DNA from 4 places in the Sideroxydans sp. CL21 genome. Region 3 is predicted to be linked to each of the others. Evidence: predicted binding sites of a transcription regulator. Region 3 holds the regulator's gene; each other region holds the start of a gene.
The links. Region 3 encodes sigma-54, which starts transcription at its own class of promoters, with help from an activator protein. Its sites were predicted from a motif close to TGGCACNNTTCCTGCT; they were not measured.
Positions count from the first base shown of each region.

Region 1: a site for sigma-54 is predicted at 1,093-1,108, ahead of QOY30_RS07615 (glycogen/starch/alpha-glucan phosphorylase). Genes of this name have one in related genera too.
Region 2: a site for sigma-54 is predicted at 1,582-1,597, ahead of nifH (nitrogenase iron protein). Genes of this name have one in related genera too.
Region 4: a site for sigma-54 is predicted at 1,268-1,283, ahead of QOY30_RS12685 (4Fe4S-binding leucine-rich repeat protein). Genes of this name have one in related genera too.

Region 1 is NZ_LR699166.1:1,635,103-1,638,232, forward strand. It holds gene QOY30_RS07610 (glycoside hydrolase family 57 protein) at 1-713, shown strand, start outside; gene QOY30_RS07615 (glycogen/starch/alpha-glucan phosphorylase) at 1,156-3,130, shown strand, end outside.
Region 2 is NZ_LR699166.1:2,735,253-2,738,382, forward strand. It holds gene nifD (nitrogenase molybdenum-iron protein alpha chain) at 1-446, opposite strand, end outside; gene nifH (nitrogenase iron protein) at 638-1,516, opposite strand; gene QOY30_RS12820 (NAD(+)--dinitrogen-reductase ADP-D-ribosyltransferase) at 1,626-2,528, shown strand; gene QOY30_RS12825 (hypothetical protein) at 2,632-3,130, opposite strand, start outside.
Region 3 is NZ_LR699166.1:437,746-440,875, forward strand. It holds gene QOY30_RS02175 (PTS sugar transporter subunit IIA) at 1-88, opposite strand, end outside; gene hpf (ribosome hibernation-promoting factor, HPF/YfiA family) at 145-468, opposite strand; gene QOY30_RS02185 (RNA polymerase factor sigma-54) at 485-1,924, opposite strand; gene lptB (LPS export ABC transporter ATP-binding protein) at 1,962-2,684, opposite strand; gene lptA (lipopolysaccharide transport periplasmic protein LptA) at 2,681-3,130, opposite strand, start outside.
Region 4 is NZ_LR699166.1:2,712,981-2,716,110, forward strand. It holds gene QOY30_RS12680 (hypothetical protein) at 1-179, opposite strand, end outside; gene QOY30_RS12685 (4Fe4S-binding leucine-rich repeat protein) at 464-1,234, opposite strand; gene QOY30_RS12690 (GNAT family N-acetyltransferase) at 1,388-1,837, opposite strand; gene modD (ModD protein) at 1,834-2,673, opposite strand; gene modC (molybdenum ABC transporter ATP-binding protein) at 2,692-3,130, opposite strand, start outside.

The sequences.
Region 1 (3,130 bases), 1.2 Mb from region 3:
GCAAGCCTATCTATTGTTTCTTCCGCGATGACCACCTGTCTGACAAGGTCGGCTTCGAATACGCGAAGTGGAAGGGCGACGATGCCGCCGCCGATTTCGTCCATCAACTGGAGGAGATATTGCGCAACTCACCCGGCGCGGATGATCCCGTGGTCACGGTGATCCTGGATGGCGAAAACGCATGGGAATATTATCCTTACAACGCCTATTACTTCCTGTCCGAATTGTATGCCAAACTGGAAAACCATCCGGATATCCGCACCACCACTTTTCATGAATGTGTGCGGGGTCTGGACGGACAGGATGCGTGTGTGACGCCGAGCAAATTGCAGCAGCTGGTGGCGGGCAGCTGGGTATACGGCACATTCAGCACCTGGATCGGTTCTCCCGACAAAAATCGCGGTTGGGATCTGCTGTGCGATGCAAAACGCAGTTACGACATTGTCATGGCGAGCGGACGGCTAAATGAAGAGGAAATGCGCCTGGCCACCGAACAGCTTGCAGATTGCGAAGGTTCGGATTGGTTCTGGTGGTTCGGTGATTACAATTCGGCGCTGAGCGTTGCGTCGTTCGACAGCTTGTTCAGGCGCAACCTTTCCAACTTGTACCACTTGCTCAAGCTCAGGGCACCGGAGGAACTGCAACACGTACTCAGCGTAGGCAGCGGCGCACCTGCGATGGGCGGGACCATGCGCCGTTCCGAAGTGGTTTGAAATTAGTTGAAGTGGCTGAGCATGACTAAAGCGATTTCGTTGTTGCAGTGTTGGTATTCGTTCACGTTTGTGGGGAAACTTACCCATGTGGCGCATGTGATTTATTCATGCTGTTATGGCTTTTCCCCGCGTTTACCCGATCTACATCCAGCATTTTAAATCGCTTTCCATATCCGCATATGGGTGGCGGATCGCTTGCTATGACATGATTGAGTTTTTGGAGGGAAATGGCGTAACGAGGCAAGTTGGTGCCGGTCGGTGCCAGCTGCACCGTGTTGGTGCCGTAGCCGTTCCGGAAAGGATGAGTCCGGGTTGTTGCCTATGCATGGTTGACCTTCATGAAAGTACGTTCGGAATTCTTGACTGACAGACTGAAACTTGGCATCAATGTTGCTGCAGATTTCCAGCAACTAATCTTTAAAATTTTAAATTTGGAAATGAAATGAATACTGTCAACAAGCCGTTTCTCGCCAAACATCCGAACACGCTGAAAATACCACCCCTGGGTATGAATGCAATCGGGCTGGAAGAAGATTTCTGCCGCTACTTCAATCACACACTCGGCTGGGATAGTGCAAGTGTGTCGTCGCACCATGTGTATTCCTCCTGCGCGTTGGTATTGAGAGACCGGCTGGTGGAGCGTTGGCGGCGAACCCAGCGCGCTTACAACGAGTCCGATTGCAAACAGGCGTATTACCTGTCACTGGAGTTCCTGATGGGGCGGGCTTTGGGCAACGCGCTGTTGAACATGGATCTGCAGGGGGCCGGTGCGGAGGCGATGCGCAATCTGGGCCTGGACATGGAAGAGGTGCAGGAACTGGAGAGCGATGCCGGTTTGGGTAATGGCGGCCTGGGTCGATTGGCGGCGTGCTTCCTGGATAGCTGTGCGACGCTGCAATTGCCGGTGACGGGATACGGCATTCGTTACGAGTATGGCATGTTCCGTCAAAAGATCGATCATGGGCACCAGCTGGAGGAGCCGGATCACTGGCTGCGCAATGGCAATCCCTGGGAGATCGAGCGTCCGGAATATGCGGTCAGGGTCAAGTTCGGCGGGCGCAGCGATTTCTACATTGATGCGGCCGGAAACACGCTTGCGCGCTGGGTCGACACCCAGGACGTGCTGGCTGTGCCTTTCGACATGCCGATACCAGGATATGGCAACGGTACGGTGAATACCTTGCGCTTGTGGAAAGCAACCGCGACCGAAGAGTTCGATCTGGACGAGTTCAATGCCGGCAGCTACACCGAGGCCGTCGCGGCCAAGAACGCGGCTGAGCATATCACCATGGTGCTATACCCGAACGATGCCAGCGAAAACGGCAAGGAATTGCGCTTGCGCCAGCAGTACTTCCTGGCATCGGCGAGCCTGCAGGATGTGTTGCGGAAGTGGGTCCATAAACATGGTCAGAATTTTTCCGGCTTTGCCGCGAAAAATTGCTTCCAGCTGAACGATACCCATCCGACCTGTGCCGTACCGGAATTGATGCGCTTGCTGATGGATGAGCATGGCCTGGGTTGGGATGAGGCATGGGAGATCACGTCGAATACCATGGCCTATACCAACCATACTTTGCTGCCGGAAGCGCTGGAGCGCTGGGCAGTGAGCATGTTCGGACGTTTGCTGCCGCGATTGCTGGATATTATTCGCGAAATCAACGCGCGCTTTACCCGGGAAGTCTCGATGCGCTGGCCGGGCGACATTGATCGTGAGCGCCGCATGTCCATCATCGATGAAACTGGAACACCGCAGATACGCATGGCTTACCTGGCCGTGGTGGCGTGCCACTCGGTTAATGGCGTCGCGGCGCTGCATTCGCAGCTATTGCAACAGCATCTGTTCCATGATTTTTTCGAGCTTTGGCCGAGTAAGTTCAACAACAAGACCAACGGTGTGACACCGCGCCGCTGGATGGCATCAAGCAATCCTTTGTTGAGCAGCCTGATTGACCGCAGTATCGGCGATGCATGGCGCACTGACCTGACCAAGTTGACGGCGTTGAAGGGGTTTGCCGGTGATAAAAAGTTCCGCACCGAGTGGCACAAGGTAAAACAGTCCAACAAGCAGCGCCTCGCAGAGATGGTCGCGTCCGATTGCGGAGTCGAATTCGATCCTGCCGCGATGTTCGATGTGCAGGTGAAGCGTATTCACGAATACAAGCGCCAATTGCTCAATGTGCTGCATGTCATTCACCTGTATGACCGCATCAAACGCGGCGACGTCGCAAACTGGACTTCGCGTTGCGTGTTGATCGGCGGCAAGGCCGCACCCGGTTACATCATGGCAAAGCGCATCATTCGCCTGGTGACGGCGGTGGCAGATGTCGTCAATCACGATCCGGCCACCAAGGGATTGTTAAGGTTGGCTTTTTTACCCGATTATCGTGTTTCGGCGATGGAGGTGATCTGTCCGGCAG
Region 2 (3,130 bases), 2.3 Mb from region 3:
GAGATACCCTTGTTCAGCGGGAACAGCTGCTCGATTTCGCCGATGAGTTTGGCCAGCTTTTTATCGCCACCGAACACGATGTCTTTTTCCTGGAAATCGGAAGTGAAGTTCATCGTGCCGAATGTATTGATCCCTGTGGTGCCGACGTAGTAGTTACGACGACCTGCACGGGAATATTGACCACAGCCAACCGGGCCGTGAGAAATGTGAATCATATCCTTGATCGGGCCCCACACCACGCCTTTGGAACCGGCGTAGGCGCAACCGCGAATGGTCATCACACCCGGCAACGATTTGCGGTTGGAGGTGATGCACTTCTTGGACTGTTCGATGGATTGATCATTGACCGCCAGGTGTTTCTCGCGGTCCTTCTTTGCTTTCTCCGGATAAACCTCAAGCACCTCCTGGATCAGGGCTTCGGTTTCTTCGCGTGTTAATGCAGTCATTTCATTCTCCTTAAATGACCCACCAATATGTGGAGTCTGTCAGAGGTTATGTAGGTTGGGTTAGCCCGCAGGGCGTAACCCAACATCATTTGAGACTGTCGGGTTATACCCGCAAGGGGTAGGCCGTATTTGTAAGGGGAGCAAAGCTCCCAACAACTGCGCACCGCCTTTCGGCTAACCCGACCTACAACTTAAGCAGCCAGTTCAGCCGCTTTCTTGCCGATGATGGATTCGTCTTCTGCTTCCATGATGCCGAATTCCATCAACAATGCTTCCAACTCGTCCATGGTGATCGGGGTCGGGATAACGAACTTCTTGTTCTCCACGATCTTTCTCGCCAGTGCGCGATACTCGTCAGCCTGTTTGTGTGTAGGATCGTATTCGATCACGGTCATGCGGCGGATCTCGGCGTGCTGCACAGCGTTGTCGCGCGGGATGAAGTGGATCATCTGCGAACCCAGCTTGCCAGCCAGCGCCATGATGAGTTCATCTTCGCGGTCGGTGTTGCGGCTGTTGCAGATCAGGCCGGCCAGACGCACGCTGCCGGAGTTCGCATACTTCACGATGCCCTTGGCAATGTTGTTGGCTGCATACATCGCCATCATTTCGCCGGAGCAAACGATGTAGATCTCCTGCGCCTTGTTTTCGCGAATCGGCATGGCGAAACCGCCGCACACCACGTCACCCAGCACGTCGTAGAAAACGAAGTCGAGTGCCTCGTCATACGCGCCTTCTTCTTCGAGGAAGTTGATGGCGGTGATGACGCCGCGGCCGGCACAACCAACGCCGGGCTCTGGTCCACCGGATTCAACACACTTGATGCCGCCGAAACCAACCGACAACACGTCTTCCAGTTCCAGATCCTCGACGCTACCGGCTTCGGCAGCCAGTTCCATCACGGAGTTTTGTGCCTTCGAGTGCAGAATCAAACGAGTCGAGTCCGCCTTGGGATCGCAGCCGACGATCATTACTTTCTTGCCGGATTCGGCAAGAGCAGCTACCAGGTTCTGGGTGGTAGTCGATTTGCCGATACCGCCCTTCCCGTAAATTGCGCATTGACGCAGAGCCATGTTAGTCTCCTAAGAGTTTCAGAATTTAAATTGCGATTGAAAACTGTCGCTCGCACCCAGTACATCGCAAGCTCCGTGCCACGCCGCCACAGACATCCAACCTCATGAAATGCAAGAGAAAAATAAATCAACCCTACAAGCATTGGTGGATGTACAACACAACAAGACAGATGCCTTTGTAGGAGTAGCTACAAGCCGGAATCCGGTTTTGCCGCGCTCGGCGCGCCTGCCGATCAACCGCTGCAACCTGCCCGCCGACATCCTTGGCGGCCTCACCTTTCAACGTTCGCCCGTCGCGCTAGAACTCGACGGTGTCGCCCAATTCCACCGCGGACTTTTCAAACTGCTGGATCAGATCGACGACGCCACGGACCGCGCCGACGCCTTCACCATGCACATGAATGCTTCGTTCTATCTCGACGAACCGGAACAGGCGGGCTACACATCACAAGCGACGCACAAGCGGCAAAAGGCAGACTATTTGCGCATGGTGCGCGGCTGGAGCTTCGATGCGGATGGGCGGGAAGGGGCTGCCTTGAAGGGCTGGGTGGAATCGCGCTTCGGTCTGCTGCCGCGCCATCATGGAGGACATATACGCAACCTGTCAGGCGAAGCGTATCGGCATTACCTGGAAATGCGCGCCAGCGCGCTGTACGGCACCAACGCGCTGGAGTCGCAGTTCGACCTGCTCTACACCTATTGTCAGTACGAACTCGCGCGACAGCATCCCGGCGAGACCCATCTCACCCTGTATCGCGGCGTGAACCGCGTAGACGACTACGAGACATTATCCGCGCTGGATGAGAAAGGTCGCGTAGTGCTCTTTAATAGCCTGAGCTCATTCACTGCCAGCCGCGAACGCGCTGACGAGTTCGGCGACTACCTGCTCTCCGCGCAAGTGCCGCTTGCCAAAGTGTTTTGCTATACGAGATTGCTGCCGGGGATGTTGCAAGGGGAGGATGAATTTACGGTGATTGGCGGGTTGTATGAGGTTAATATTGCGGCATACTGAATTAAATTCAGACTCGCTTGCCCTTTCAGCGCTATCCAATAATACACATCAAACTTGGCGCCACCTTTCACGCAACGCATCACCACAGTTCGAAATATGAAAACTACTTAGCAGGAAGCCATATATGCGTAAGCGTTATATCAATGCACTTATTAACCAAGCCTGAGCGATCATGCTCGCTGGTACTTTGACTCGAATCAGGCCCCAGGTTATGCCACTTCGTGCCAACCTTTCCTTTTAAAGGCCCATCCAGTGTCGGCACGGGTTTCGCCCCATCACGAACATATCCCAACATCGCGCCGCTTGCCATCCATGCCGCGTATTCACCAGATGCAAATCGATACACGCCATTGTCCCGATAAGCTGTAACAGAAGCCGCACCATCGACAATCTTGCATTCGACGAACCATCCCCATCGGGTCGTATTGACCACAGAGTCATAGGCTGGCGGTCGGAAAACCATATCCGGCTTTTTGCCTATACGCCCATCAGCAGTTCGCTGGCTTGCCCCCCTTTCGACGGTTTCGAAATCCTGCAGCCACGATGCAAGGCGACGCCCCGATCTGCGTTCGTTCAATAGCGTCTGAAGTCTTTCAGTAATT
Region 3 (3,130 bases):
CGACACGTTCGAATACGCGTTTTTTGCTGGTGGACTCGTTGTCCAGCAGGACACATTCAGGGGTTAGAATTTTGCTGATCAGGCTCATACTATTTCACCATAACAAGAAAACGGGGCAACCACTTCTGGTTGCCCCGCATCGCTTCAGTCTGCTGCGCTTTGCTTGCCGGTTTCGTCATGGCGACGCGCGGTGTACTTTTCCTTGTGTTTCAACACCTGGCGGTCCAGCGAATCGACCAGTGCGTCTATGGCCACATACAGGTTGCTGTCCTCGGTTTCGGCGAAGATGGCTTTGCCGGAAACATGGACGTTGGCTTCGGCTTTCTGCACCAGCTTGTCCACAGACAGGATCACGTTGATGTCGATCACGTTGTCGAAATGGCGTTTGACCTTGTCCAGTTTGCTGAGCACATGTTCGCGGATGGCCGGCGTGATTTCGAGGTGACGTCCTGTGAGGTTGAGGTTCATGGCCTGCTCCTTTTGGTTAGAGTGATTTACGAAGATTTACCGGAAGGATGTTCATCCCCTCGCGGTATTTTGCCACGGTACGGCGGGCGACTAGAATGCCCTGCTGTGCCAGGATTTCTGACATGCGACTGTCGGTGAGCGGGTGTTTCCCGTCTTCCTCGCTGACCAATTGCTTGATCAGTGCACGGATGGCGGTGGATGAGCACGCACCGCCCGCTTCGGTGGCAAGGCCGCTGCCGAAGAAGTATTTGAATTCGTAGATGCCGCGCGGGGTGAGCATGAACTTCTGTGTAGTCACGCGCGAAATGGTGGATTCATGCAGTTCGAGTTGTTCGGCGATCTCGCGCAGCACCAGCGGGCGCATGGCGATGTCACCGTGCTCGAAGAACTGGCGCTGCCTTTCGACGATGGCCTGCGATACGCGCAAAATAGTTTCGAAACGTTGCTGCAGGTTTTTGATGAACCAGCGCGCTTCCTGCAGTTGCCCGGCCATTTCCTGCGCGTTCTTCTCGTTGCGCTGTTGCAGGATGTTGGCATACACCTGATTGATGCGCAGGCGCGGCATGGCTTCCGGATTCAAACGTGCGCGCCAGATGCCGCCGTGGCGTTCCACCAGTACGTCCGGCACCACATAGTCCGCAGCACGATGCTCGAAGGCCGAACCGGGTTTGGGTTGCAGATGCACGATCAGATCCTGTGCGCAGCGCAAGGCGTCATCGTCGCAGCGCAGGGCCTTTTTCAATTTGCTGAAATCCCGCGCGGCCAGCAAGTCCAGATGATCGCTGACAATGGCCAATGCCAGATCGCGGCCCGGTATATCTTCCGGCATGGCACGCAGTTGCAATGCCAGGCATTCGCTCAGGTTGCGTGCGCCGATACCGGGTGCATCCAGATATTGCAACTGCACCAGAGCCGTTTCCAGATCGTCCAGCGAAATGTCCAGTTCGGGCGGCAGCAGTTCGAAAATTTCTTCCAACGGTTGCGACAGGTAGGCATTTTCGTCCAGCGCGTCGATGAGTAGTCCGATGATCTTCTTGTCGCGCGGATCCATCTGGCTCATGTTCAATTCCCAGAGCAAGTGCTCACGCATGCTGGGTTTCTCGGCGGCGACTTCGGAATAGCCGTCGTCCTCGTCGTCAGGGCCGGACGAGGATGACGATGAAGAGAACGTAGGTTCGGGCCATTCGTTGCCGTCGTCTTTGCGTGATTCAGCTTCGGCAGGGGCGCTGCTCGTTTCGGTACTGCCGGAAGGGGCGGGGATGTCGGAGCTGCTGTTGCCGCTATAGGTCTGGTTGGTACTGTCGTCCTCGCGCTCAAGGAAGGGATTCTCGTCCAGCAGGCGCGCAGTCTCCTGATTGATCTCCAGCGTCGAAAGTTGCAGCAGCTTGATGGCCTGCTGCAACTGGGGCGTGAGCATCAGTTGTTGGGATTGCCTGAGTTGGAGAGAGTGTTTCATCGTGGCTATTCGGTGAGTGGCGGTTTTATCCTGATCTTTACAGCTTGAAGTGTTCGCCCAAATACACCTTCCTCACGCCCTCATTATAGATGATTTCGTCGGGATTGCCCTCCGCCATTACCGAACCGGCGTTGATAATGTAAGCGCGGTCGCAGATACCCAGCGTCTCGCGCACGTTATGGTCCGTAATGAGTACGCCGATACCGCGTTCCTTGAGGAAACGGATGATCTTCTGGATGTCGATCACGGCGATGGGATCGACCCCGGCGAAAGGTTCGTCGAGCAGGATGAAGCGCGGGTCGGTTGCCAGCGAACGGGCGATTTCCACCCGCCGCCGTTCGCCGCCGGACAGGCTGATGGCCGGATTGTCGCGGATATGGGTAATGTGCAGATCGTTCAGCAACGCTTCCAGCCGCAGGTCCATCTCGGCATCGGCATAACCCTGCAACTCCAGCACGGCCCGGATGTTTTCGGTCACGGTCAGGCGGCGGAAAATGGAGGCTTCCTGCGGCAGATAGGCCAGACCGAGGCGCGCGCGACGATGGATGGGGAGGTGCGTGATTTCCTGGTCGTCGATGAATATCTCGCCGCCGTCCGCAGCGACCAGGCCGACGATCATGTAGAAGCTGGTGGTCTTGCCCGCACCGTTTGGTCCCAGCAACCCGACCACTTCGCCGCTTTTTACGGACAGCGATACATCATGCACTACAGTGCGGGCGCGATAGCGCTTGTTCAGCGAGACGGTTCTGAGTTCACTCATGGTTTTTCGTTGGTCAATGTCGGGCTGGATTCGATGGTGAGCGGCGCATTCTTGGGCGCGGGTTTGTCGGGGCTCTCTTCGGCTTTTGGCTGGATCACCGCATGCACGCGGCCCTTGTTCGGGTCGTTGGCATGAGCGGGATCGCCAAACACCTTGAACACCTCGGTACGGGTACTGTACTCGATGTGGTCTCCCTGCACATCGTCCAGTTCGCGCTTGACGCGGGCGTGCACGTAGAAATCGACAACCTCGGCACGGGTATCGTACACGATTCGTTCACCGTAACCTTCCATGTACTGATCCGTGCCTTCCTGTTTCTGGCGGAAATTGGCGAGGTGTCCGGTGGCGGTGCAATGCTTGAAGCCCAGTTTGTCCTGCGTCACGACGACTTTTTCCGCCCGGATGCGGATCGTTCCCTGGGTGAGTTCGACTTCGCCCTCGAACAC
Region 4 (3,130 bases), 2.3 Mb from region 3:
GCGATGACTCCGCCGGGACGATACCAGCCGCCGCGGTTCAGCGCATAACGAAAGGTGCAGCCGGGACGAATGCGATTGGCGATCTCCAGCAGTGTGCTGTGATGCGGTCGCGGCGGGATGGCTTCGATCTCTTCCGCCAGGTTGCGCAAAGTGGTTTCGTCAAGCGTATAGATACTCATTCATAATCTCCAGGCAAAAATACAGCGCACTTCTATAAATCCAAATTTGCGAGCATCCGCTTCGCGGATTGCCTGCTTACCCCGCTTCGTCGCAATACGACGTTACTCACAAAAATTACTCCTCACATATGTGCCATCGACACGTTACTGCGAAGCAGCAGCTTGCGGGAGATGGCGCTGGCGGTCATTCCCGCACCAGACGGCCTTGCCGCACCGTGTCATGGCCGCATATGCTGCGTCGCAATTTGTTGCTCGCGCCTTGTCTTGCTTAGAACTTTGAATTTCTAGAAGCGCACTTCATTCAATCGCTGGCGCACGACAGCGCGCACATCCGGCTCGTCATCGTCCACCAGTCCGGCAATGTTTTCAAGAGGCGCGAGCTGCGCCGCTTCCAGACGCACGACCCAATCGCTGTCTGCCAGCATCTTTGCCGCATCGGCCGGCAACATCCGCGCCGCGGCGATACGCCGCACTTCCGCATCCTCGTCTTTGGCCATCATGCCCAAGGCAAACGACGGCAAGCGCCGCGCCACTTCCTTGCGCACTTCCCTGTCCTCGTCACCCACCATGCGCCGCAACTGCCCGTGCGGCAGGCGCTTCGCCGCCTGCAAGCGCACCAGATAATCCTCGTCACCGATAAAAGCGGTCAGGCGCTCCGGCGCGATGCGCTCGGCCACCGTCATGCGCACTTCGCGGTCGGTGTCGTGCAGGTAGTCGTCCAGCTCATCGATCGGCAAGCGGCTCGCCACCACACGGCGCACCACTTCGTCCACGTCGCGCGGCATCTGCCGCATCAGTTCCAGCGGCGCATAGCGTGCAGCGATGGCACGGCGTTCCCAGAATCCATCAGCCAGATAACCCTGTGCAATCTGCGGATTGCGCCGCAGGAAGCGGTCGATCTGCCGACCGCTCTGTGCAGTCAGGCAGATGTCCCCGGGGACACATTTACCTTCCGCCAACAATACCCGATGGGGACATACCGAGCAGTCGGCGCGCATGACATCGATCAACGGCGACACCTCAGAATGACGTTCCGACATGTTCAAGACTTTCAATTGTCGCTCCGCAATAAACCTGTGATGGAGATGAGCAACCATTGTGCCAGCAGGTGAAATAGGCTGCAAACCCAGCAAGGACGGGAAATGGAAGTAGATTCAAAAAGAAGAGGATGGGAAGTTTTTGTAACGATTGCTACAAAACGATGTATTTCAGGCCAGCGGTTTGCGCAACACCCGCATGTTCGAATGTTCGAATCCCAGCCTGCGGTAGAAATCCAATGCAGCATGATTGTCGCGGTCCGCCAGCAGGGTGACGCGCGTCATGCCTTGCTCCTGCGCCCAAGCCAGCACATGCTCGACCAGCCGACGTCCCAGCCCGCCGCCGCGATGTTCGCTGCGCACGATCACATCTTCCAGCAACAGGACGCGTCCCCCTTCCGCCGTACTGACGGTAAGCAGTGCATTCGCAATGCCCGCCACCTTGTCGTCAACGCGCAGCACAAACAATCTGCCCAATGCCGGTTCGCCAAGTATCAGGCGCAGGGCGCGCAGCTGCCTGTCGCGGTCTGGCTGAAAATCGCTTTCCAGTGTGAACAACTCGGCGAGCAGATCGGCAAGTTGCGGCAGGTCATCCTCTGTTGCAAAGTCAATCGCAATCATGGCGTCACTTTGAAAAAGCGCACCTGCACATCCTTGGGCGGTGCAGTGTAAGGTGAAGACGTCACCAGCAAGTCTGCACCGGCTCGCACATAGGCCGCGGCGTTGTCGGCCCGGATGCCGCCTGCCACCGCAAGTACCGGCTTAAGCCCGGCCCGATCCAGCGTGCCGCGGCATTCGGCAACGGATTCCGGCACAAATTTTTCCAGCTGCAACACCTCTGCACCGGCTGTGGCCCAGACGACCGCCTCCTCGACGGTGACGACTTCCACGACCAGCTTTCTTTCCGGCTCTGCGCGCTTGATCCGCGCCACAGTGGCTGCGGGCGTTTCATCAAGGTACATGCGATGTTCCGGGAACAGCAGCATCGATTCCGACAACCCGAGGCGGTGCATGGTCGCTCCTCCGGCGCGTACCGCCTTGACCGACAGTGCCTTGGTGCCGGGCACGTTCTTGCGAGTACATGCCACTGCAACAGGCGATGCGGCAATTACGATGGCGGCGCTGGCCGTACTGATACCGCTCGCCCACTCCACCAGCACCTGTGCCGTTTTCCATACCCGATGCAGAATCTGCGCATTGCCCTGCGCTTCAAGCAACAGCTCATCTTTGCCTGCATGCCGCCCGGAATGCACATGCACATCGGCTTTCGCACCGCTCAAAGTGAACAAGCGCGCAGCTTCTTCGATGGCGCATACCACCATTTCCTGCCGCGCACGGAATTCCAGACGCGCCGTCTGCTGTGCTATGCCCAATGTCTCTGTTGTGAGATCGCCGCAAGGCACATCGTCATACAGCAAGTACGCCAGTTCTTCATCCGTCAATGCCAGATAGTTCATGTCCTGTTCACCTCCTCATTACGCCATCAACGCCACGCTCTTCACCTGGGCGAACACATCCATCCCGACTGAAAGCTTGAGCAGGTCGCGCGAGCGGCGCGTGATGCGCGACAGCAGTACATGCGACTCGCCAACCGCCAGGCGTACGATCACCTTGTCCGGCCCTTCGTCGCGAATCTCCGCAATGCGAGCATGCAGGATATTGGTGATGCTGGAGCCGTGCGGCTGTTGCGTGGCGATACTGACATCGCGTGCCAGCACGCGGGCCCGCACTTTGCTGCCGAATGGCTGCTGCTCTTGCCCCACCCACAGGCTGCCGCCGGAAAAATCCAGCCGCGTCAGGTGATAGGTTTCATCGTGCTGCACCACCACCGCCTCGATCACCGCGCCTGCGTCGTCGAAATGCGCAGTGGGCAGATCGAGCCGTGCCAGCATATCGCCTAGCGCCCCGCTGGCA